Regions from separate parts of the Halalkalibacter sp. HAAS-P013 genome, predicted to be linked through region 2. Evidence: riboswitches for the same ligand, from Rfam matches in the RefSeq annotation. Region 2 holds a riboswitch; each other region holds the start of a gene.
What was found. Region 2 has a riboswitch for cobalamin ahead of metE (5-methyltetrahydropteroyltriglutamate--homocysteine S-methyltransferase). Riboswitches for the same ligand answer to the same signal wherever they lie in the genome.
Positions count from the first base shown of each region.

Region 1: another riboswitch for cobalamin. It lies ahead of AC1FXP_RS15675 (ribonucleoside-diphosphate reductase subunit alpha); the one in region 2 lies ahead of metE (5-methyltetrahydropteroyltriglutamate--homocysteine S-methyltransferase).
Region 3: another riboswitch for cobalamin. It lies ahead of AC1FXP_RS08050 ((2Fe-2S) ferredoxin domain-containing protein); the one in region 2 lies ahead of metE (5-methyltetrahydropteroyltriglutamate--homocysteine S-methyltransferase).
Region 4: another riboswitch for cobalamin. It lies ahead of AC1FXP_RS08135 (ABC transporter substrate-binding protein); the one in region 2 lies ahead of metE (5-methyltetrahydropteroyltriglutamate--homocysteine S-methyltransferase).

Region 1 covers NZ_JBWQTU010000011.1:213,774-219,717, forward strand. Annotated here, with positions in the region: gene AC1FXP_RS15675 (ribonucleoside-diphosphate reductase subunit alpha) at 1-1,837, opposite strand, end outside; cobalamin riboswitch at 1,980-2,176, opposite strand; gene AC1FXP_RS15680 (glycine betaine uptake BCCT transporter) at 2,348-3,856, opposite strand; gene AC1FXP_RS15685 (YbjQ family protein) at 4,178-4,498, opposite strand; gene AC1FXP_RS15690 (alpha/beta hydrolase) at 4,672-5,613, opposite strand; gene AC1FXP_RS15695 (PucR family transcriptional regulator) at 5,776-5,944, shown strand, end outside.
Region 2 covers NZ_JBWQTU010000001.1:537,764-543,707, reverse strand. Annotated here, with positions in the region: gene metE (5-methyltetrahydropteroyltriglutamate--homocysteine S-methyltransferase) at 1-1,679, opposite strand, end outside; cobalamin riboswitch at 1,802-1,988, opposite strand; gene AC1FXP_RS02850 (cob(I)yrinic acid a,c-diamide adenosyltransferase) at 2,228-2,815, shown strand; gene AC1FXP_RS02845 (VanW family protein) at 2,999-3,910, shown strand; gene AC1FXP_RS02840 (spore germination protein) at 4,065-5,567, shown strand; gene AC1FXP_RS02835 (GerAB/ArcD/ProY family transporter) at 5,582-5,944, shown strand, end outside.
Region 3 covers NZ_JBWQTU010000004.1:181,711-187,654, reverse strand. Annotated here, with positions in the region: gene AC1FXP_RS08060 (sirohydrochlorin chelatase) at 1-830, opposite strand, end outside; gene cobJ (precorrin-3B C(17)-methyltransferase) at 852-2,489, opposite strand; gene AC1FXP_RS08050 ((2Fe-2S) ferredoxin domain-containing protein) at 2,543-2,926, opposite strand; cobalamin riboswitch at 3,063-3,246, opposite strand; cobalamin riboswitch at 3,389-3,572, opposite strand; gene AC1FXP_RS08045 (GTP-binding protein) at 3,920-5,101, shown strand; gene AC1FXP_RS08040 ((2Fe-2S) ferredoxin domain-containing protein) at 5,295-5,687, opposite strand.
Region 4 covers NZ_JBWQTU010000004.1:198,490-204,433, reverse strand. Annotated here, with positions in the region: gene AC1FXP_RS08150 (cobyrinic acid a,c-diamide synthase CobB) at 1-166, opposite strand, end outside; gene AC1FXP_RS08145 (adenosylcobinamide amidohydrolase) at 215-1,684, opposite strand; gene AC1FXP_RS08140 (FecCD family ABC transporter permease) at 1,677-2,750, opposite strand; gene AC1FXP_RS08135 (ABC transporter substrate-binding protein) at 2,713-3,729, opposite strand; cobalamin riboswitch at 3,893-4,090, opposite strand; gene bluB (5,6-dimethylbenzimidazole synthase) at 4,169-4,825, opposite strand; gene AC1FXP_RS08125 (ABC transporter ATP-binding protein) at 4,872-5,654, opposite strand; gene AC1FXP_RS08120 (ATP-binding cassette domain-containing protein) at 5,669-5,944, opposite strand, start outside.

The DNA.
Region 1 (5,944 bases), on a different contig from region 2:
TCCACTCTTCACTTGTATATTGGCGATTAATAAAATAGTCACCTGTCTCCCAATCAGACCCTTCAAAAAGTGGATAGGCTCCTTTTTCCTTTGCCAGCTCATTACTTGCACTAATCGTCAGATAGGCAATACTTTCATATAAGTTATCTGCGTATTCAACCGCTTCGTCGGATTCCCATTTGATCCCTTTAAGAGCTAGTAAGTGATGCCAGCCAAATGTACCTAACCCAATAGAACGATACTTTTGATTGGTTATTTGGGCTTGCGGAACTGGAATATTATTTAAATCAATGACATTATCGAGCATTCGCACTTGAATTGGGATTAGCCTTTCAAGGACGTCTTCAGTTACTGCTTTTGCTAGATTAATAGATGATAAATTACATACAACAAAATCCCCAGGTTCTTTGACGACAATAATCTTGCCATCCTCTGTTTTTTCCTCGACCACTGTTGTTGCTTTCATGTTTTGGGTGATCTCTGTACACAGATTACTACAATAAACCATACCTTGATGGCGGTTGGAGTTCGTCCGATTCACAGTATCTCTATAGAACATATATGGCGTACCTGTCTCAAGCTGACTCTTCAAGATTTCTTTGAAAATATCAATGGCTGGAACAACTTCCCACAAGAATCCTTTCTCACCTAGTAATCCGTTGTTTGCCGCTTCCATACACTCTTTGTACTTATCTCGAAAACTTCCTTTTCCTCTTTCTTCATCATAATAATCTTCTAAACTAAAACCTAATGTTTGGCGTATCGTATGAGGATCGAATAAATACCACTCTTGTCTGGCTTCAACTTTTTCCATAAATAAATCTGGCAAGCAGACACCTGTAAACAAATCATGGGTACGCTGCCTCTCATCGCCATTATTTAATTTGACAGCCAAGAAATGAAAAATGTCGCGGTGCCATATATCTAAATAAACACTGATTGCCCCCTGTCTTTGACCTAACTGGTCGACACTTACCGCAGTGTTATTTAGTTGTTTCATCCATGGGATAACACCGGATGATACTCCTTTAAAGCCTCTAATATCACTTCCGCGACTTCGTAGTTTTCCTAAGTAGGCACCAATCCCCCCACCGCTCTTACTCAGTGTTGCAATATCGGTGTTACTGTCATAAATTCCTCTGAGACTATCATCTACAGTATCAATAAAACAGCTCGATAATTGACCATAGCTTTTCCCAGCATTTGATAGAGTCGGAGTTGCCACCGTCATATATAAATTAGAAATGGCCCAGTAAGCTTCTTTTATTAGAACTAATCGTTTTTCCTTCGGTTCTTTAACCATTAACGTAGCTGCAATGATCATAAAACGCTCCTGAGGAAGTTCGTACAGTTCTCCACTATGCGATCTAGCTAAATAACGATCTGCTAATGTTAATAAGCCAATGTATGTAAACAGCGAATCGCGCTCAGGGACAATCTCTTGTTCAAGTTCTTCTAATTCTTCTTTCGAATACTCCTGCAAGATCTGATCTGAATATATCCCCATCCTCGTTAACTTTTGGACTAGTTGATAAAAAGATCCATACCTCAAGCTAGCATCATAGCTTCTTGAATGAGCTGCTCTTTTGTATAGTTGCTTTAAAAGGACATTCGCTGCGACAAACGTCCAATCTGGCTCTTCCATCGAAATCCTCTCTACTGAAGATAAAACTTGCAAATGACTAAGCTGGTCTTCTGACATGTCTTCTTTAGCGAAGATAGATTGTTCAATCTTATCCTTATAAGCCGTAAAATCGAGCGTTGGAAATAAACTTATTAATTCGCCAATCTGAGATGATGCATAATCAAATAACGTTGTCGTTGTCGTACTCTTCATTAGTCTTCCTCCTTAATGATAATAAAAAACGCCCTTTCTCGAGAGTTGAGAAAGAGCGTAAAACGGCGTAAAGAGTAAGACTTATCTGACCAAAATACACTTTGGTCTTCTTTGCCGTCTCACTTCTTACACCCCGAAGATAGCTGACTTTAAAATGACGGCAGGTCTCCTGACTCGTGCTTCACCCTACTTTGAGCCTTCCCATGCAAGTTAGCTAAATCTAACCAAAAGCACAGTGGGTACCTCATTTCGTCGACACTTACAGTTGCGGGGGCAGTTCTGGCTTTCTACCAGATTCCCTATTAAGTCTATTTGACACCGTTCATTTTTCGCAATCAATATATAGTTGTAAGAACACATCATTAATACGATATATTGTATATACTAAAGGAATATTCATCCTGTTGCAAGGAAAAAGATCCGTTTAATCTTCCTAAATAATAAACTAGGTTCATCCCTCAAATCTATTACATGCGGGATGAACCTAGTAATTTAACATAATACATTACTCTAACCAGCTATTTTCCTTTTATGTGTTCTTTCTTTTTCAGGCTCCTTACTTTGCCCTTTAAGTTCTTGATTTAATTCTTTAACCAGTCCGTAACACATTGCAAGAACAATGAACGATAATGGAAGAGCACTAACAATGATTGCTGTTTGTAGACCAGCTAATCCACCTGATGCCATTAATACAGCCGTTGATGCAACTAATATTAATCCCCACGTGACCTTCACTCGGTTTGATGGGTTTAACTTTCCTCCCGTTGTCTGCATTCCTAGTACAAAGGTTGCCGAATCTGCTGATGTAACAAAGAACGTTGTAATTAAAGCAACCGTTAAGATCGACAAGATAATCCCAAGTGGCAGCTGCTGATAAACAAAGAAAAGGGCTGTTTCAAGTGGTTGCCCTGAGACGTTTAATCCTTGTGTGACCTCAAGAAAAATTCCTGTACCACCGAAAACCGTAAACCAGATCGCGCATACTACTGAAGGAACAAGAAGAACAGCTACCGTAAATTCACGAATCGTTCTCCCTTTAGACACTCGAGCTATGAACATTCCAACAAATGGAGTCCATGAAACCCACCAGGCCCAGTAAAAGACCGTCCACCCTTGTGTCCATGCTGCCTCGTCAGCATCAAAAGGTGCTAAACGCAAGCCCATTGGAATGAGATTTTGTAAGTAACTTCCTAAACTCGTTGTAAACATATTAAGCAAAAATAACGTCGGACCGAGAATTAACATGGCAAAAAACAATACCGTTGCAATTGACATGTTTGCAAGACTTAAATACTTAATCCCTCTAGATATACCTGTATTCGCTGAAATGATGAAAAGAACAGTTATGATACCCATGATAATCATTTGTACCATAAAATTATTTGGAATCCCCACCAAATATTCTAGACCTGCATTTATTTGCTGTGACCCTAACCCAAGTGACGCTGCTACCCCAAACAAAGTTGCAAATACAGCAACAACATCAATCGTTTGTCCAATCGGACCTTTCACCTTTTCACCAAGTACAGGATAAAGTGTCGCACTCATTAAACCTGGCGCGTCTTTTCTGAATCTTTGATATGCAAGTGCTAATGCGACAATCGCATAAATGGCCCAAGCATGTAATCCCCAATGAAGCCATGTATAACGCATTCCAACAATTGCTGACTGTTCCGTACTTCCTTCTCCTGTAGGTGGCGAATAAAAGTGTGCAATTGGCTCAGATACGCCATAAAATAGAAGACCAATACCCATCCCAGCTGAAAACAACATTGCAAACCAAGCTGGACGACTATATTCAGGCTCTGAATCTGGTTTTCCAAGTTTGATTTTCCCGTATTTACTAAAGATCATGAATATTGCAAACAACAGAAAGAATGTAGCAACTAATTGATAAAACCAACCAAATGACTCAAGAACAAAGCTTTGCGCTACGGTCATTGCTGCCCCTAGTTGATTCGGGATCAAAACTCCAATTAATACAAAAATGACCGCAATCCCTACTGACACCTTAAAAATCGACCTATCACTTTCACCTTTATCAGAAATAATAAACACTTCCTTTTTCTAATTTACATTCATTGCAGAAACACTTACCAATAAATACTTATTTATTAAATCATAAAATCGAAAAAAAATTAAAAATGATATGAACGCATATTGAGCAATCTGCCCTGATCTTATAAGCTGATTGTACTTCAGCATAATAATTGTTTAAAATTACGAGAAAAAAAGGCGATATTCTATCGTTTTCTACGACACGTTGCCGAATTTTGACTATTTTTCAATAAAAAATGCCCCACCCATTCTCTTTAGATGCGCGGAACATTTTGAAAGAAATTACTTTTTCTCGATTACAACGGCTGTACCATATGCAATAATCTCCGCTGCATTTGTCATAACGGTTGAAGTTTGCATTCTCATCCCAATGATTGCATTGCCGCCTTTCTCTTCTGCTTCTTTCACCATTCGATGTACCGCCAACTTACGTGCTTCCGTCATCATTTCGTTGTAGCCTTTAATCTCTCCTCCGACAATTCCTTTTAATCCTGCTGTAATATCACGGCCAATATGCTTCGTTTGAATCGTGCTACCTTTGACATATCCCAATACCTCTTTTATGTCATAGCCTGCTACTTGTTCAGTAGTCACTATCATCATAATCCATTTCCTCCTTTTTTTCTTATCTCCGTTCAATTTTAAAAATTACAAGTAACCCAACTAAGGCAACAGCATAAACACAAAATGCAATTAGAGCCTGTTAGATTAACAAATAAAAGAGCTATTCCACCAAGTTGACTACAATAATGACGATCACCATATACTTCCAACGTTCAGACACGTCGATCTAACCAACTTTTCACAACCGTAAGCAACTCTTTTGATAATGGCTTTTCTCCGACATTTTTGTATACTTTTTTCAACTGCAAAATATCTGCGTCCTCAACTTGATCTCGAAGCATGTGATTCATTCCTTTAATAATATGGGTTTCCGTCTCGACGGTTGTATACTTCTTGACCTCATACACTTGTTCAGGTGTCGCTTGCACATCTTTAGAGCCTGTAACAGCAAGGATCGGACAATTTACTTCTGCTAGGCTTTGATAAGCGTCATGCTCATAGTGCTCTCTAAACCATTTTGCATTGATTTTAACCCCCTGATAACGAATAACATCTCTTTTAGTCATTGATACTTTCCGATCAAATTTCAAACCTTGTTTTTTCACTTTATCAGTTACTTTTAGCAGGCTAATTAGTTTTCCTTTTAACCCTTTTTTATTTTGAAATGAATCTACAATTAACTCCCTTTGATAATTTTGAGCTTGGGATAGTGACTGAACGGCGCCTGCAACAAAAATTAATCCTGCTAAACCCTCTCCCTTCGCTACTTCAGGAGCTAACATACATCCTTCACTATGTCCAAGTATAAATATCTTATTTTGATCAACAATTGGTTGGCCTTGTAGAAAACGAAGTGCAGCCTTGGCATCGTCAATTAAATCCCAAAACCCTGTTTTTATGAACTCCCCCCTACTCTTCCCCGTACCCCGTTTATCATAACGCAATACGACAAATCCACTTTCCGTTAAAAACGCAGCAAGCTGGTTGTATAGATGTAACGTTTGGCCTTTTTTTGTTCCATTCCCATTTCGGTCAAGCGGGCCTGAACCAGCAATAATAAGAATAGCAGGTAACGCGACAGGTGATGTTTCTGGAAAGGAGAGCGAACCAGCTAATTGCCCCTTTTCACCAAACTGAATCTCTTTTTCCGTCATCAGAGCCACCCCTTTATATTTGATAAATAAAGTAGCAAACATTCGGACAAATCGACCAAATTTACGTCGAAACTATTCTATAATAAGCAAGTACAGTATACTCAGTTTCTCTTAAATTATGCTATAGTATCACTACGAAAACAAAAAATTAGGGGGTCATTGATGAATTCAAATAAATTTAATCGTGTCTTCGATTCACTTGAAGATTTTGTTGATACGATAAGTGACGTTTTAGCTTGTCCTGTCACACTTGAGGACGCCAATCATCAATTACTAGCCTATAGCTCCCATGATGACGGAACAGATGCTGCCCGAATTTCAACGATTATTG
Region 2 (5,944 bases):
CAATTTAAAATCGTTACTGGACCGGTCAACATTCCTTTAACTGGGCGATCAGTAAGAGACTGAGCATAAAGTGTTTCATTAAGCGTCATCGGTTTATCGAGTGATACGTTACCGAAGATGATTGGTGGTTTGACGCAGCGTGATCCATATGATTGCACCCAGCCATTTTTAGAAAAGGCAAATCCATTTAACTTCTCACCAAAAAATTCAACCATATCATTTCGTTCAAATTCTCCATGTACGAGTACATCAATATCTAACTCTTCTTGAATGCGAATCCATCTTTCAATCATGGACTTGATATTTGCCTCGTATGTATCATTTGATAGTTCGCCTTTTCGCCATTTAAATCGAGCTTTCCTGATCTCCTTAGTTTGAGGAAAGCTACCAATTGTTGTTGTTGGAAGAAGAGGTAAATTCCATTTTTGGTTTTGTAATTGATATCTCTCCTGAAATTTCTTCGTTCGTTTTGTAAGAAGCCCGACAGTTTCCTTTCTCACACGCCAATTTGATTGGTTTAGCTTTTCAAACGTCTGTTGGTGACGGTTCAATAACGATTGTGATGACTGAATTGGGTCGTTTGTTACATCTCTTAGTAACCGTAACTCATCAAGCTTTTCGTCGCCAAAAGCTAAGGCATCTTTAACAATAGGATCTAGCTCTGTTTCATGCTTCAAACAAACAGGAACGTGCAGCAAGCTAGAAGATGGTTGAAGGATTTGATTTTTAAACGGAACAAGCTTGTTTAGCCTAGCTAAAAATTGATGGCTTTCAAGCAGGTTGCTTCTCCAAATATTCCTTCCATCAATGATCCCTACCCCTAGAATCTTGTCTTCAGGATAGCCGAATCGCTCAATAGCATCAACGTTTTCATTGAAGCCATATACAAAATCGAGCCCAATTCCTTTAACAGGAATTTGTACTAATTTTTCATAGTGAGAAACGGACTCAAAATACGTTTGCAAAATGATATCCACATTTGGTACGTTTGTTGCAATTTCACGGTAAAGGCTAGAGAATATCTCCATTTCCTCGTTTGTTATATCCATTACAAGATATGGTTCATCCACTTGTACGAGTTTCGCTCCTGCATCAGCAAGTTCAGATAACAATTGTGTATATACTGGAACAAAGCTGTTTAAGATGCTAGCAAACTCTTCTTCTTTATAGCCCTTTGCTAGTTTTAAGAAAGTAAAAGGTCCAAGAATAACGGGTTTACCAATTATATTTAATTCTTTTTTCGCTTCTAAGAATGCCTGAAGCGGTTTGTTTTCAACTAATTCAGGTTCTTTATCTTCTATTTCTGGAACGATGTAATGATAGTTAGTGTCAAACCACTTCGTCATTTCGCATGCATGTGCCCTTTGGTTACCACGGGCCATGGCAAAGTAAGTGGATAAAGAAACCGGGCCAGACGTATGGGCATAACGTTTCGGCACTAATCCAAACATAGAAGCCGTATCAAGTACGTGATCATAGTAAGAGAAATCACCGACAGGAATGTAATCAATACCTTTGTTTATTTGCTTTTGAAGGTGATGCAGGCGGTACTTTTTCATTTGTGTCAAAAATGTTTCCTCATTGAGAGTAGAAGCCCAAAATGCTTCTAATGTTTTTTTCCATTCGCGGTTCTCGCCTATGCGAGGATAACCTAAATTGCTGCTTTTTACTGTTGTCATGAATAGCCTCCTAAATAGTTTTAAAAACGACAAAAATGGATACCTTTACCGAAAATAGGGTAACGATATCCATAGAAAATCAATGATATATTGTTAACACCTCCCTATCTCCCGTAGGTAAAGCAGTGTTGTTAAAATAGGCAGGTCTCCTGGCTCTAGAATCAACGTCATCATGGTCTTCCCAGCATTGGCCAGTGACAATTCATGATAACTCCTCTAATACAGTGGCGGGACCGCTCCGGATTTTCACCGGATTCCCTTTTAAACCTTGAATCAACATTCAAAGTACCTATTTTCAACATATGAAATTGTTTTAAACTTTAGCTTAATAGGTGGTTGATTGTCAACAGTTATTTTTTTTACATTTGAAAATCTAGCGTTTTAAGTGGAAACAAAAGAATAAAAACAATAAATCATGTATACTAAAATGAACGGAGAGTCTCAGGTAATACTAATATCTAGGGTAGAGTGTACATATTTTTTAACAAGCGATTTTATAATAGATATTATTGTATTGAGATAATAAATAAGATGAAGGAGGATGTTAGATGAAATTATATACACGTACAGGAGATGAGGGAAAGACGAGTGTCATAGGGGGAAGGCTTGATAAGGATGATACTCGAGTTATTGCATATGGAACTACAGACGAATTGAATTCATTTATCGGTCAGGCTCTGGCACAATTAGATGAAGATCAGTTTCCTGATATAAAAATGGAATTAATAAAAATTCAACATGAATTGTTTGATTGTGGTGGCGACTTAGCAATGATGAGAGCAACAAAAGAATACCCTTACAAAGCCAAACAAGAAATGATAGATTTCTTGGAAAAGCGTATTGACGCTTATATTGAAGAGGCTCCTGAATTAGAAAGATTTATTTTACCTGGTGGTGCAGATGCCGCGGCTACTCTTCACGTGTGTCGAACGGTTACAAGGAGAGCAGAACGTTATGTGACAAGGCTTCAACGTGGGTCAGAGGTGAACCCGATTGTGTTAAAATATTTAAACCGATTGTCTGATTATTTCTTTGCTATTGCCCGAGTCGTCAACGCTAGGCTTGGGGTCAAGGATGTAGAATATGAAAGAAGTGCAATTGTTTTTAAAGGAGGAAAACGAAAGAAAGAGCAGTAAAATGAAGCCATACTATTAGAGAGGCCACTGAAAAAGGTACGGTTTTCACTTTTTTAGTGTCTTCCTATTTTTTAGTATGGTTTGTTCTCGATTTATAACAAAAATTGTGTATTTGCCTGGAATGAATCATATTTCTTCTCATATATTGGTAAATGTGTTTGAACAATTAGAGGGGGATATGGGATGAAAAAAAGTTGGCTTGTTGTTCTTTTATTATTAGCTGGGTGTAGTAATGATGTTTCGGCTGAAGGACCTAAACCTGTTGCTGCTCATTCTACCTATTTTCAGTCAGAATTGAGCTTTAAACAACCTGTATATTGGAAACTTAATTTAATTGATGAATGGAATGACGAACAACATGATGTCGTTCTAAATGACTATGGGTATATGTCTAGTCATTCGCTTGATGAAGAAGCTTTACAACAATTAGCTAGAGAGTTAGCTATGCAAATAGACACGGCGATGGAAAATCCACGCATCCTTGCAAATGGGGAATTTACTCCTGGGAAGGAACGGGTGATTTTGTCTGAGCAGGAGCTTGTTGAACAATTACAAGAGTTAAAAGCAGGAACAAGAGATCTGGTGATGCCGATTTCTGTCACTGCACCTTCTGTTTCAGAAGAAGATCTAGTTGGAATTGATCAACGAACGATAGGTGAATTTAAAACGCATTTTAACCCAGCCATTTCAGGCAGGTCAAAAAACGTGAAATTATCGGCAGAGGCTATTTCAGGGATTGTATTAGGTCCAGGTGACTCGTTTTCATTTAACCAAACAGTTGGAGAGCGGACGAGAGAGCGTGGGTATCAAGAAGCGAAAGAAATTGTGAATAAAGAGTTTGTTATCGGTATTGGTGGTGGGATTTGTCAAACATCCTCTACATTGTTTAATGCTGTAGATAAAGCTGGTTTAGAAATGGTAGAGCGATACACACATTCACGAGAAATTGGTTATGTAGCACCAGGTAGAGACGCAACGGTTTCTTGGGGAGGACCAGATTTTAGGTTTACAAACCCTCATCCTTACCCTGTACTAATAAAATCAGAAGTCAGTTTAGAGCGAGGAGAGGTCCTTGTGTCTGTCCATACACATTGAGAATGTAAGCTTGCAGATGCTTATGTTCTTTTTTTTGTGGGAAGAGAAGATGAGCTTAATTGAGTTTGTTACTAGAATGTTACCTTGCAACCGCATAATTGCCTCGATTCCATTTCATACTAACAGCGACAATGTATAGGGGAATCCGGAAAGGGTGATAGAAGTGCTTGGAAGATGGCTGTTGAAACAAATTCAAGATAAACGAAAAGAAACACTTCAAGATGCGTTACAGTTGTTTCAACAATCAAGTGATTTTGTCATGCATGATTTATTGATCGCCTCCAAAGGGTTTCATATTGCCTATTTTCAAACACTAATTGATACGGATCGTCTCAATAAGGACATCCTTCCATTTATCACGGAGTCAGAAAGTCAAACATTAGAGGAAATAGTAAGGGACATTCCCATTCAAGCTAAGGAAATCACTAAATCACCAAATGATTTACGTAAGAAGGTTATGCAAGGTTTTATTGTCATTTTTGAAGGGGGAAATCCTTCAAAATGTGCAATAGTTGAAGTGGCGCTGGATTCCGGTAGGGAAGTAGCTCCCTCTGAAAATGAATTTACCGTAGCTGGTCCACAAGAGTCCTTTATTGAGTCAATAGATACAAATATTAATTTAATCCGGAAACGTTTGCCTTTACCACAATTAAAAGTAAAAGAAATGAAAATAGGGAAAATGACACAGACTCGTGTGTCACTGTTGTACATAGATGGAATCGTTGATAAAGAAAACTTAAAAACAATAGAACAAAGACTATCAGACATTGAATTTGACCAGGTTATCGATTCAAATAGTTTAGCCCAAATGATTAGTGATAATCAGATGTCTGTTTTTCCTCAATTAATCAACACAGAAAGGCCAGAGCGAGTAGCCGCTGCTATAGCGGAAGGGAAGGTTGCCTTTTTAGCTGATGGGTCACCAGAAGCTATCTTCGGCCCAACAACTTTGGTTGAGTTTTTCTCATCGTTAGAAGACTATTATATGGCTTGGCACATCTCATCAAGTGTTCGTTTATTGCGTTTCTTCGCTGTCGCCTTTTCCGTATTAGCAACACCCGTTTATGTAGCTGTACTCACATTTCACTATGAATTAATTCCTAGAGACTTACTTTCGACGATAATTGCATCTAGGAGTAACATCCCTTTTCCACCGATTCTTGAGGCAATTTTTCTTGAATTAACGATTGAGCTATTACGAGAAGCCGGGGCTAGATTGCCGACGAAGGTTGGTCAAACAATTGGGATCGTTGGAGGAATTGTTATTGGACAAGCGTCGGTCGAGGCTGGACTTACGAGCAATATTCTTCTTATTATTGTTGCTTTGGCGGCACTTGCTTCCTTTACAACGCCCGTTTATCAAATGGGTAATACGATTCGGTTGATTCGATTTCCATTTTTACTAGCAGCTACTCTTATAGGTGGAATAGGGATAGCATTTTGTGCATTAGTAACAATAGTTCACCTTCTTCAACTGAAATCATTAGGCAGACCTTATTTTGAACCAATCTACCCACCGCGATTTAAAGATTGGAAAGATGCATTTGTCAGGTTGCCTTTTAACTGGATGTCATCACGGCCAGTTTATTTAAGGGCTCAGGATAAAGGCAGGTTTAATTTTTCCAGAGCCAGAAAGAAACAGGATATTGATGAATAATTGGAGGTGAGCAGATGGACAAGCCGATCAAAGAGAAATATTTAGTTTCAGGGTTTTTAACATTATTTCTTATTAATGGCATGCAAGTAGGAATGGGGGTTTTAAGCTATCAGCGTACGATTGTCAAAACCGCTGGATATGATGCGTGGATTTCTGTTTTAATGGGAGGAATGGTTGTCCATCTGATTATTGCCTGTATGTATATATTATTAAAGCGGGCCAATGGTGATTTAGTAACGATCCATCAACAAGTATTTGGAAAATGGCTTGGCAATACCATTAGTTTTTTTGCTTGTTTATATTTTATTGTCTTAGCAACTACCGTTTTAAGAGGATATATTGAGATTGTTCAAGTATGGATGTTCCCTGACCTTCCT
Region 3 (5,944 bases), on a different contig from region 2:
TGGTCATGGTGATGATGATGGTCAATATGTTCCATTGCCGCAATACGGTATTGACATACATCACAATTCATCTTTACGTCACCTTGTAAAGCTTCCTCAATTCGATCCTTAATAATCGTTTGTAACCTGGTATGGAATCCAAAGTAACCTGCTAGCTTGAATTCAATTCCGGGATTCTCTAGTTCAAAATCACCAATCATTGTTTCAAGGCGCTTAATTAAGATACCCGTAAATAAAAAGTACGGTAAAATGACAATCTTCTTTGCACCAAGTTTAATACAGCGTTCTACCCCTTTTTTAATTAATGGATCCGTTACCCCCATAAAAGCTGGTTCCACTAGCTGATAATTTAGCTTTTCCCACAATAAACGCGTAATTTTATAAAGATCACTATTTGCATCAGGGTCACTACCGCCACGACCTAACAAAAGAACAGCTGTATCATAGCCTGGCTCAATTAAATTTTCTCCCACATCTTCTAAACGACTTTTGCAAATTTCCATCGTTTCCTCATGGATTCCAAATGGCCTCCCATATGTAAATTGAACATGAGGGTATTTCTTTTTCGCTTCGTCAATCGCTGCTGGGATATGAATTTTTGAATGGCCAGCAGCTAGCAGCATAAGAGGAATAACATAAACGCTTGCCGCCCCCTTTTCTACACATGTTTGAATCCCCTGTTCAATCGTTGGCTTCTCAAATTCCAAAAAACAAGTTTCAACCAACAGGGAAGAATCTAACTGGGAAGATAATTCTTTAATCATATGTCTTACTTGCTCATTTCCTTCATGGTCTCTACTTCCGTGCCCTACTAATAAAACAGCTTTCATATAACTCTCCCTTATCGTCGTTTAGTCTCCACAAGGAGCGGGTTCGATTTCAATCTTTGGTGTCATATCTTTGTATGTATAACCTTGAATATTTCCTACTCGTTTAAAGTACTTAAAAAATCGTTCATTTGGATGGCCTTTCTCTTTATATTCATGGACAATTTTTTCAACGAGCTCAACAATTTGATCTGGCTCAATGCCCTCTGCGACTGGCTGACCAGCATGGGCTGTTCTTCCAACTGTTTTAGCTCCTAAAAACAAATCAAATTTCCCTTTCCGAAACACAATACCAATATCTTCCTTTACCGCACCATAACAAGCCATTCCGCAACCATTAAATCCAACTTTTAACTCTTTCGGTAGTTCAAGACCACTTAACTTTTGATGCAACTCTTCTGCATAAGGAATGGAATCTTTTTTCTCGCCTTCACAAAAATCACATGCTTTTACCTGTGAGACATCACCAAGAGGTTCAAGAATAAATCCAGAGCTTTTTAACTTTTCAGTAATGTTTTCTGGACTAGTTGTTGGAATTCGAAGGTGAATTTGATGGTGCGTCGTATACTCCATCGTTCCATCTCCAACCACTTCCGCAAGAGTCAACATTTGTTTTGCGGTAAATTGCTTATTCACAACACCCGGACTCACTGCTAATTCAAAAATAGAAACAACAGGATTATCTACAGTCTTCGTTCCTTTTATTTCAGTAGGCCCATCTTTCACAATACTAAGAGCCTCTAAAGCAAGTTCTAATGAGGAAGCCTTAGGAATAACTTCTTCCTCTGCAGTAGCACTTGCTTCCACCTTCGCAATTTCCATATCGTTTTTGCCTTGGTGCAGTGCCCAAGGTTCATTTTCATGTCGTAAACGCTCATGTGGCCTCAGCCGTTGTTCCGTTGTATTCAACGTATACTTTCGTTGATATCCCCTTGGTGTAATCATTTTGTTGTCATAAAGAAAAGTGGAGGAATTTCCAATAACAACTGTTGTAAGCATTCCGATATCGTAGTTCAACATATTTTCAAGGTTCGTAATAACAATATCTTCTCTATCACGATAAGCACTTTTCACAAGACCAACTGGAGTTTTCGGTGATCGATATTCAAGCATTATTCTTTGAGCCTCCACAATCTGCCTCGTCCTTCGACCACTTTTTGGATTATATAAACTAATTACAAAATCAGCCTGCGCAGCTGCTTCAATTCGCTTCTCAATCAGCTCCCATGGGGTTAAGTGATCACTTAAACTTATCGTACAGGCATCATGCATAACAGGTGCCCCAAGTAGTGAAGCACATGAATTAATTGCTGATATACCTGGAATAACCTCCACACCGACTCCCGAATCTTCCGTCCAACCTTTTTCTATTAATACTTCATAAACAAGTCCAGCCATACCATATACTCCTGCATCCCCACTTGAAATGACTGCAACCTTTTTTCCTTCTTCAGCAAGTCGAACCGCTGCTTGAGCTCGACTTACTTCTTCTGACATTCCTGTACTAATGATCTCTTGATCTGTTAATAGTTGCTGAATTAATTCAACATACGTTTTATAACCAATAATACAATCGCTCTCTTGGATCGCCTCTTGTGCTCTTTTCGTCATATGTTCAAAACTTCCAGGTCCAAAACCAATGACAAGTAATTTTCCAAGCATTTTTACATACCTCCTTGATAAAGTCCCCTTAGAAACTCGTTGACAAGAATAACCTATACGTTTGTTTTTTCCACTTTAGAAACGCCCTTAATTCTTGCTGATGTATTCGCTCGTATCATTTCATCATTTTCAAAGCCATAGATTAACGAGTCTTCTAGATCAACTGCTGGGTCAAGATGATTTCTTATAATCGAACGCCCGATATCCGTTGACTTAGCGGAGTACCAGTTTCCATCAGGGTAAACAATGACCACACACGCATCCTTACAGCGACCATTGCACCGAGTCCGCGATGTATGAATTTGTTGATCTAATTCCAGATTCTTTATCTCATCACGAATGGCTAAAGTAATTTCTTCCCCTTCCTTTCTCATGCAGCTAGATCCATTGCAAATCAAAACATGCTTTTTTGTACCCGTTAAATTCCAAGTAGTCATTAATCGATTCCTCCTACAGTCATTTTAAGAAAATTAAAAATGCACCCCTACCAATAGATAGAGGTGCAGAGATAAATGACATACATAATAAGTAGCCTTTATTCTACACTTCTCTACCTATAACCCGTAGGTATTGAAGCCATTCGAAACAAAGGCAGGTCTCCTGACTTAGGTTCATTATTTCATTGCGTCTTCCCGATTCACTCAGTGACTTTATACAATGAAACTCCCCATTACAGTGGCGGGACCGTGACGGATTTACACCGTTCTTCCCTTTTAAGCATAACTAGTAGTTATACACCTTTGTTTACAGTTGAATTTTAATATGAATCTAGTTAAGTCCTCCTTTTAAACAAATAAAAATGCACCTCTATCAATAATCAATAGAGGTGCAGAAAAAAATAGCATACAAAATAAGTAGCATCTATTCCACACTTCTCTACCCATGACCCGTAGGTATTGAAGCCACTTCAAACAAAGGCAGGTATCCTGACTTAGGTTCTTCATTTCATTGCGCCTTCCCGATTGATTCAGTGACTCTATACAATGAAATTCCCCATTACAGTGGCGGGACCGTGACGGATTTACACCGTTCTTCCCTTTTAAGCATAACTAGTAGTTATACACCTTTGTTTTTTTAAAGTAAATTGTAAACTTTTCGTATTTATTGTCTATTAAACTACTTCTTATAATTTTTAGCAAGTATATTCTTTTACGATTTTTAAAATTCTGTCTTTCAAACTAGTTTAATCCTAATAAACTTTGTTATTTTATTTTACACACAAACGCATAGATGTCTCTTAATAACAAACAAATGCAAATACTTTAATCCTAAAAAACTAACACAAAAATTATTCGACAAAAATTAAGTCTTCTATTTACAAAGCAACAAAAGAACGATAAAATACAAATCGTAATAATTACTATTTAATCCAAATAATTAATCTGTTTAACCATAACTAACAATAAATGTTTAAAAGGAGAATTTATATAATGAAAAAGGTTCCAGTTACTGTATTAAGTGGATATTTAGGTTCGGGAAAAACCACACTATTAAACCACATCCTAACCAATCGCGAAGGGCTAAAAGTTGCTGTTATTGTCAATGACATGAGCGAAGTGAATATTGATGCTAAGCTTGTGAAAAATAATGGGTTTTCCAGAACAGAAGAAAAACTAGTAGAACTTCAAAACGGCTGTATTTGCTGTACTCTACGCGAAGACCTTATGCAAGAGGTAGAACGAATTGTTGACGCGGGCGATATAGATTATATCGTTATCGAATCTTCTGGAATTAGTGAGCCTGTCCCTGTTGCTCAAACATTTACGTACATTGATGAAGAACTAGGGATTGATTTAACGAAAAAATGCGAGCTTGATACAATGGTGACGGTTGTAGATGCGAACCGCTTTTGGGATGATTATGCATCAGGTGAATCGCTGCTTGACCGTAAAGAAGGGACAGATGAAAATGACACTCGCGAAATTTCAGACCTTCTAGTTGATCAGATTGAGTTTGCCGATGTAATCATTCTTAATAAAGTTGAAATGTTAAAAGAAGTAGATAAAAATGAGTTACTAGGGCTCTTGCGGAAATTAAATGCAGATGCTGATATTATTCCAACTTCATACTCTAAGGTAGAATTATCTTCTATTTTAAATACAGGTAAATTTGACTTTGATACAGTGAGTCAATCTGCTGGATGGATTAAGGAATTAAATGAAGAACATACACCAGAAACAGAGGAGTATGGTGTCTCCTCATTCGTTTATCGAAGTAGAAAACCATTCCATCCAGAGCGCTTAATGAACTGGCTGGAAAATTGGCCTGTTGATATTGTTCGTGCAAAAGGGTTCATTTGGGTTGCTTCACGTAACTCCATGGCTGGATTGATATCACAGTCAGGATCTTTAGTTACCATTCAAGGTGCTGGAGAGTGGGTGGCAGCTTATCCTGAAGAAGAGAGAGAGCAAGCCCTCCTTGAAGAACCTGAGCTGCAAGAAAAATGGGATCCAAAATTCGGGGATAGAATGACCGAACTAGTCCTAATTGGTATTGATATGAACCATGAAGAAATTCGCGATTCCCTTGATCATTGTTTATTAACAGATGTTGAGATGGCTTCCGATTGGACTAAGCTTCACGATCCGCTTCCTCAATATGTAGAAGCATAAAATATCGTATTACTTGATGGGGGGTGTCTCAAAAGGTCTGTTTTTGACCTTTTGAGACACCCCCTCTTTTTTAAATTAGCGAAATAACTAGCAATGAAAAAAATTTTAAGTTCTCAATAATTTCAAGCATAATCATCATCTTGTCAAATCCTTTGACAGTAAATAACTGCAACAAATGATGATTTGTTTTCTTCTATAATTTTTTCGAAACCTTTTTAACTAGGTCCCCATTTTTTTCCACACCTAGCACTGTTCCTTTAGTTCGTTCAAACCCTCTCCCATCAAATACATGACTAACCTTGTCTTCTAGCAAACTCCCTGTCAATAATGATTCAATAAATCGCGGAGCATCCTTACTAGACATTTCCTTATACCACTTCCCATCAGGATAAGTAATCAGAACACACTTATCTTGACATCGTCCATTACAAAGCGTTCTTGATGTATGAATCATAGAATCTAAGCCTTTAGAACTTATCTCGTTTCTAATAGACTGCGTTAATTGTTCTGCTCCTTCTTTATTGCAGCTACTTCCATTGCAAATAAGAATGTGATGTTGTGTCTCCATCAAATTCCATGTAGCCATTTCTTCAGCTCCTTTTTTATTAGAGGATATCATTAATAATAGTTATCATTACGATTTATTTTATATAACCTAGTACTCTTCTATCTGTGTAACCTCTGTGCAACTATACCACTCTTCTATCTTATGATCTTCCCATAATATTATTAAAACACCATTGCATTCATCAATAATTACACCATCTTTCCCCTCAGGATTTATTACTTTCATGCTTGAATAGTTTTCCATATCAAACCTCTGTTAACTTTCTCCGATTTTAA
Region 4 (5,944 bases), on a different contig from region 2:
TCGTCACAGCTGTGTGGTAGGAAGGATCAATGTAATCTGGACCACACTTAAATCCCTGAACCGTTAACCCGCGCTTTTTTAAAGCTGACATTAAGCCAATTGTCAATGTTGTTTTACCAACCCCACTTCCGGTCCCCGCAATCACAATTCTTCTGTTTAATGACAAAGTCAACTCCTCCTTCTAAATTTCTTCAATTTGCAAAAATCGTCTAAATTAATTTTGAACTCTTTCTAAATACTTTCGTATTGCTTTATGTGTTGCATCATATACCATTTGCCCAATACCTTTTCCAACATCCGTACCAGACCCAGCATATGGCGTCTGTTCTCCATTCTGTGTTAGTGCTAACAGTAGAGCATCGGTTGATGTTCCTGTAGCAATAGTATGAGAGTCAGGGTCTTTTATTTGAAGTTCCTGCAAGGCTTTTACTTTTGCTTCTGTTGCAGACATATACCCATTCACAAGAGCACCGTCTGAGAAATTTGCATCGACAAAAACCATTGTATTAATTGTTCCGACTTGTGTCTTTCGTCTTTTCTTTGCTTCTGTCGTAATATCAACGGCATTACCTACTCCAGCTGTAACGATCACTAGCATAGAGATTCCTTCTATTACTTTTTCTATCACAACCATATCCTCTAGGTTTACAGCTGTCATCATCCCAACAGCTTGTTCGTAAGGAATATCATGAATCTCCATCCACATCCGTATATCCTGTTTAGGATTAGAGCAATCATAATTTTTCTTAACATGGAAATTACAAAAGTGATTTACCCATTGTATTCCTTCTCCTATCACCCCATTTGATATCGTCCGTAGCGGCTTATCAAATTGAACATGAATGTACTGATCATTTTGCTCTATTATATATATATCTTTAAATAAGAAAGGTTCTTCTTGTAATGAGTGATTGGGTGTCATTAGCAGTTGGGGTTTTGGGACTGCTGGGTGGGACTGCGTGTTCACCTCGACTTCATAAACTTTTTTTAATTGACCTTCTTTACGCAATGTGTCGACACCACCAACATCTAGAAAAGCTCCATTGTGAAGCAAAGCAATTCGGTCGGCGTAAAGAGAAGCTACATTTAAATCATGTAAAATAGCAAAGATTGTTAATCCCATTGATTGTTGACGCTCTTTTAATAAGTCGAGCATTTGAAATGTGTGTTTAATATCTAAATGATTTGTAGGCTCATCTAAAAGTAACAGTTCTGGTTCTTGTGCTAACGCTTTTGCTAACAAAACCCTTTGTTTTTCACCACCACTTATCATTCGAAATTGAGTTTTTCGATAATGGCTGACTTTTGTTATCTCCATTACTTCCTCAATGACTTGCCAATCCTTTTTTGATAATTGCTTTAATACCCCCTTCTGGTGGGGATAACGTCCAAGACTGATAATCTCTTCAACTGTGAAATCAAAAGAGACTTGTACTTCTTGGGATAAAACAGCTACTTTTTTCGCTTTTTCAAGCTTAGAGAGTGAGGAAATAGGTTTCCCGGATAATAGAACATCTCCTTTTTTAATTGGTAGTTGTCCAGTTATTAATTTAAATAAGGTTGTTTTCCCACTACCATTTGGGCCCAGTAAAGCGAAAAATTCTCCCTTTTCAATCTCTAAATGTAATCCATTAATAATAGCGGTATTTGTGTAGCCTCCTACTAAACTTTCAACCTTAATCACTTCTATCTCCCCTCCCAATTCTCTCCCTAATCAACAATGTTGCAAATACTGGTGCCCCTATTAGAGCTGTAATTACCCCAATTGGTAATTCTTTTGGGGCAATTATCGTTCTAGCCACTAAGTCTGCGAGTATAAGAAATGATCCTCCTGCTAGAATCGACAATGGAAGTACATGCCTGTGATTAGGACCCGTTAAAAGACGAACTAAATGAGGGATGACAAGACCAACAAATCCTATGGACCCAGAAACGGCAACAGCTGCTCCTGTTAATAATGAAGCTCCAATTAAGATATAGGTCTTTCCTTTTTTCACATCCACTCCAATGTGATCTGCGGCGTTTTCTCCTAAAGCCAGCGCATTCAACTCTCGGTAATGAATAAGCAGGATAATTGAGCCAATAAACATAAAAGGAACAATCAGTTGTACGTGGCTCCAGCCCCTCATTCCAACACTTCCATACAACCAATAAATGATCTGTGTCATAGCATCTCTGTCACCTAATGAAATAATTAAAGAAGTAACAGCCCCAATAAAGGCACTAATAATAATTCCAGCAAGGATGATGGTTTCAATCGCCAAGCTTCGACTACTTAACCGAACAAGGCCAAATACAACAAGCAATGTAACAAACCCACTAATTATCGCAACAACCGGCAATGTGAAATTCCCTAACCCTACGATCGTCACTTGAAAGAACAAAACTGATACAGCTCCTAAAGCTGCTCCGGATGAGACACCAATCGTGTAAGGATCAGCAAGTGGATTACGCAAGAGCCCTTGAAAAGCCGCACCAGCTAGTCCGAGTGAAGCTCCAACGAAAAACGCAAGAAGAACCCGTGGAAGGCGAATATTCCAAATAATCATTTCTTCATTTCTTGGAACGTCTGTAAGCCATCCAAGATTCAAACTATAATCTAACACAATATGTAAAATTGTAGGAATAGGAATGGTCACACTGCTTACCAATAAGCCAAGGAGGGTTGTACCTAGTACAAACCCTCCGCTTACTATATATAACCAAACAATTTTATTTTTTAAATACTTCTGGGTAGATGAGTTCTGCAAGTGTCTCCACTCCTTCGATTAAACGAGGACCAGGTCTGGTTACTGTATCATTATCTACATCAAATACTTGTTCATTTTGAATAGCAGGTACCTCAGCCCATCCATCACGTGCAAGAACGTCACCACTAGGATTATCAACATAATAACCGTACGTAGTAATAATGACATCCGGATTTAACAGAACAATTTCTTCTTCCGTTAAACTTACCCAGCCTTCATGATCCCCCGCTGCATTCACTGCTTGGATGGATTCAAGCATCTCGTGCATAAATGTATTTTGTCCTGTTGTAAAAATATCAGGAGCTGGTGAAACTTCAACCCAAACTTTTTTCTTATCAGTAATAGATTCTTCTGCTTGTTCTTTAATTGCTTCAAGACGCTCTTTCATATCAGAAATGATTTCTTCTGCTACAGTCTGACTTCCAGTTGCTGTAGCGATCATATCAATCTTGTTATAAACATCCTCAAAAGATGAAGCACTTCCAACGACTACGACATTAATACCAGCTTCTTCAAATTGCTCAAGAGTTTCTAGATGCGTGTTGTAATGATAATCAGTTACGAGAGCAATATCTGGCAAAAGAGTCAGAATAAGTTCTGCATTCATATCTTGAGCGCCAACTTTTTCAATTTCTAGAGCTTCCGCTGGATAGTTACAATAATCAGATACTCCAATTACTTTATCTCCTAATCCTAGTGCAAATGATACCTCTGTATTGCTAGCTTGAATCGAAACGATCGTTTCAGGCTCTGATTCAATTGTTACTTCGCGATCTGCATCATCAACAATCGTTACAGGAAAGAGTTCTTCTCTCTCTGCTTCTGATTCAACTTGATTTTCAGCAGCAATTTCTTCCTCATCTGCGTTCACGTCATCTTGAGTATTTTGCTCTGTTGTTCCACAGCCTGTAATAATAGCCATCGTAAACAATAGTACAAGACCTACAAGCCCCCATTTTTTCAAAAATTCACTATTCATTTCTCTTTCCCCCTTTAATTTGAGCACAAAAAAACGCTATTCCAAAGGAAAGCGTGAATGTAAAAGGCACGTATGTAGTAGTCTTACAAAAACATAATACTATCTACTCAATACTCAAGTATGTAAAATACGTGTGCTCTTAAACATTCCTTTCCTCGAGGAAGCTTAATATTACAGATAGGCAGGTCTCCTGACTTACGAATCTTCGTAGGTTATCCTTCCCATGTGATTACACACAGTGGATTTTAGCTAACCATCCTCATCGCTTACAGTGGCGGGACCGTGTTGGATTTACACCAACTTCCCTCTTAGTCTTGAATGTCAGAAAACCTGAACATTCAAGAAACCTATTTGTCTAATATTCATTTTTTGCTCTAGAAGCTATTATAATAAAGTTCTCATGCCTTGTAAATTAATTATTTATTTTGTCGAAATTACTTCAAAGATTTTCATTCTCTCCCCATTTATTTTTAAAAATGAGAGGATCCAAATTTTTTCTTTCTTCCCATTTTGACGTTTCAAGAATTGGTTTATCTGGATATTCATTGGTATAACCAATTGTTAAAAGTGCTACAGGATCAATATGTGGCGGAATTTCTAGTATATCACGCACATCTTGTTTTTTATAAAAACTAACCCAACCTAGTGCCAACCCTTCTACACACGCTGCTAACCACATATTTTGAATGGCACAAGCAGTAGACAGTTGATCTGTTTCAGGAATAGAGTTGCGTCCTAAGACATGAGACCCTCCTCTAGTCGGGTCACACGTTACACAAATTGTTAAGGGGGATTCTTTTATCCCTTCAATTTTCAAATTTAAAAAATGAGATTGTTTCGCTTCTTGTTCTTCATAATGAATTGCAAGAGCTCTTCTTTCTTTATCTGCTGCCCAGGCAAGACGCTCTTTCACTGTTTGAGACGTAATCATAATAAAATTCCATGGTTGCATAAATCCAACTGATGGGGCATGATGAGCCGCATTAAGGAGGTTATATATTGATTCTTCAGGAATAGGCGTTGGTAGAAAAGTTCGAATATCTCGTCTTTTATATATGACTTTATACAATGCTTTCTTTTCTTCTTCAGTAAACATTTAGTTCCTCCAGGTCGTCTATTTCGTTAAAGCGCTCCTGCCTTTCTCAAACTTCAACAAAATTATGTACCAATAAACGTGTATAAGGGTGTTTTAACTGTCGCAGGTTCCAATTTCTAAAAATTTCTATAATTTCACCTTGATACATAACAGCCACTCGATCACATAATTTTTTTGTCGATTCAAGATCATGAGTAATGAATAAATACGATATCTGTTCTTTTTTTTGGATGTTCTTTAACATATTTATTATAGATGCTTGAGACTCTCTATCTAAACTAGCAATCGACTCATCAAATATAATAAGGTCAGGTTGTACTGCTAAAGCCTTTGCAATACACACGCGCTGTTTTTGTCCTCCACTTAATTGAGCGGGGTACCGTGATAAGTAAGAATCGTCAAGACCTACTAGGTTCAACAATTTTAAAACTAATCTTTTCCACTCTGCTTTTTGTTCTTGGAAATAATTATGAATAGGTTCTTTCAGAATTTCTTCTACACGCATTTTTGGATGTAAGGAAGTAGATGAGTCTTGTAATACTAGTTGGATACGTTTATAAATCGCTAAATCTGTCATCTGTTTCCCATATATACATTGACCGTCTAGTAGAATTTGTCCTGATGATACTGTTTCCAACTTCATAATTAATTTAGCTAATGTACTTTTTCCACTACCGCTTTCTCCAACAAGTGCCAGACTTTCTCCTTTATTTAAACTCAGATTAACTTCTTTAACAGCTTTATAGTTGGGATTAACTCTAAGCCACGTTTTTTTATTTATTCTAGATGGATATTCCTTTGTTACATAGCATAACTCAAGTAGACTCATGTCACAACTACTCCTTAACACATTTGTACGACTCGATCTGCGAATCTATTTACACTTTTGTTATCATGTGAAATAAGTAAAATTGTTAGCCCAAACTCATGCTGAATCTTCTTAAGTAAGGATAAAACTTTGTCTCTATTTATTACATCAAGAGCTGTTGTTGGCTCATCAGCAATTAAGATTTTTGGACGTAAGCTTAACATCATGGCTAATAAAATCCTTTGACGCATCCCCCCGCTTAATTCAAATGGATAAGAGGTTAGAATATATTTGGGATCTGTAAATCCAAC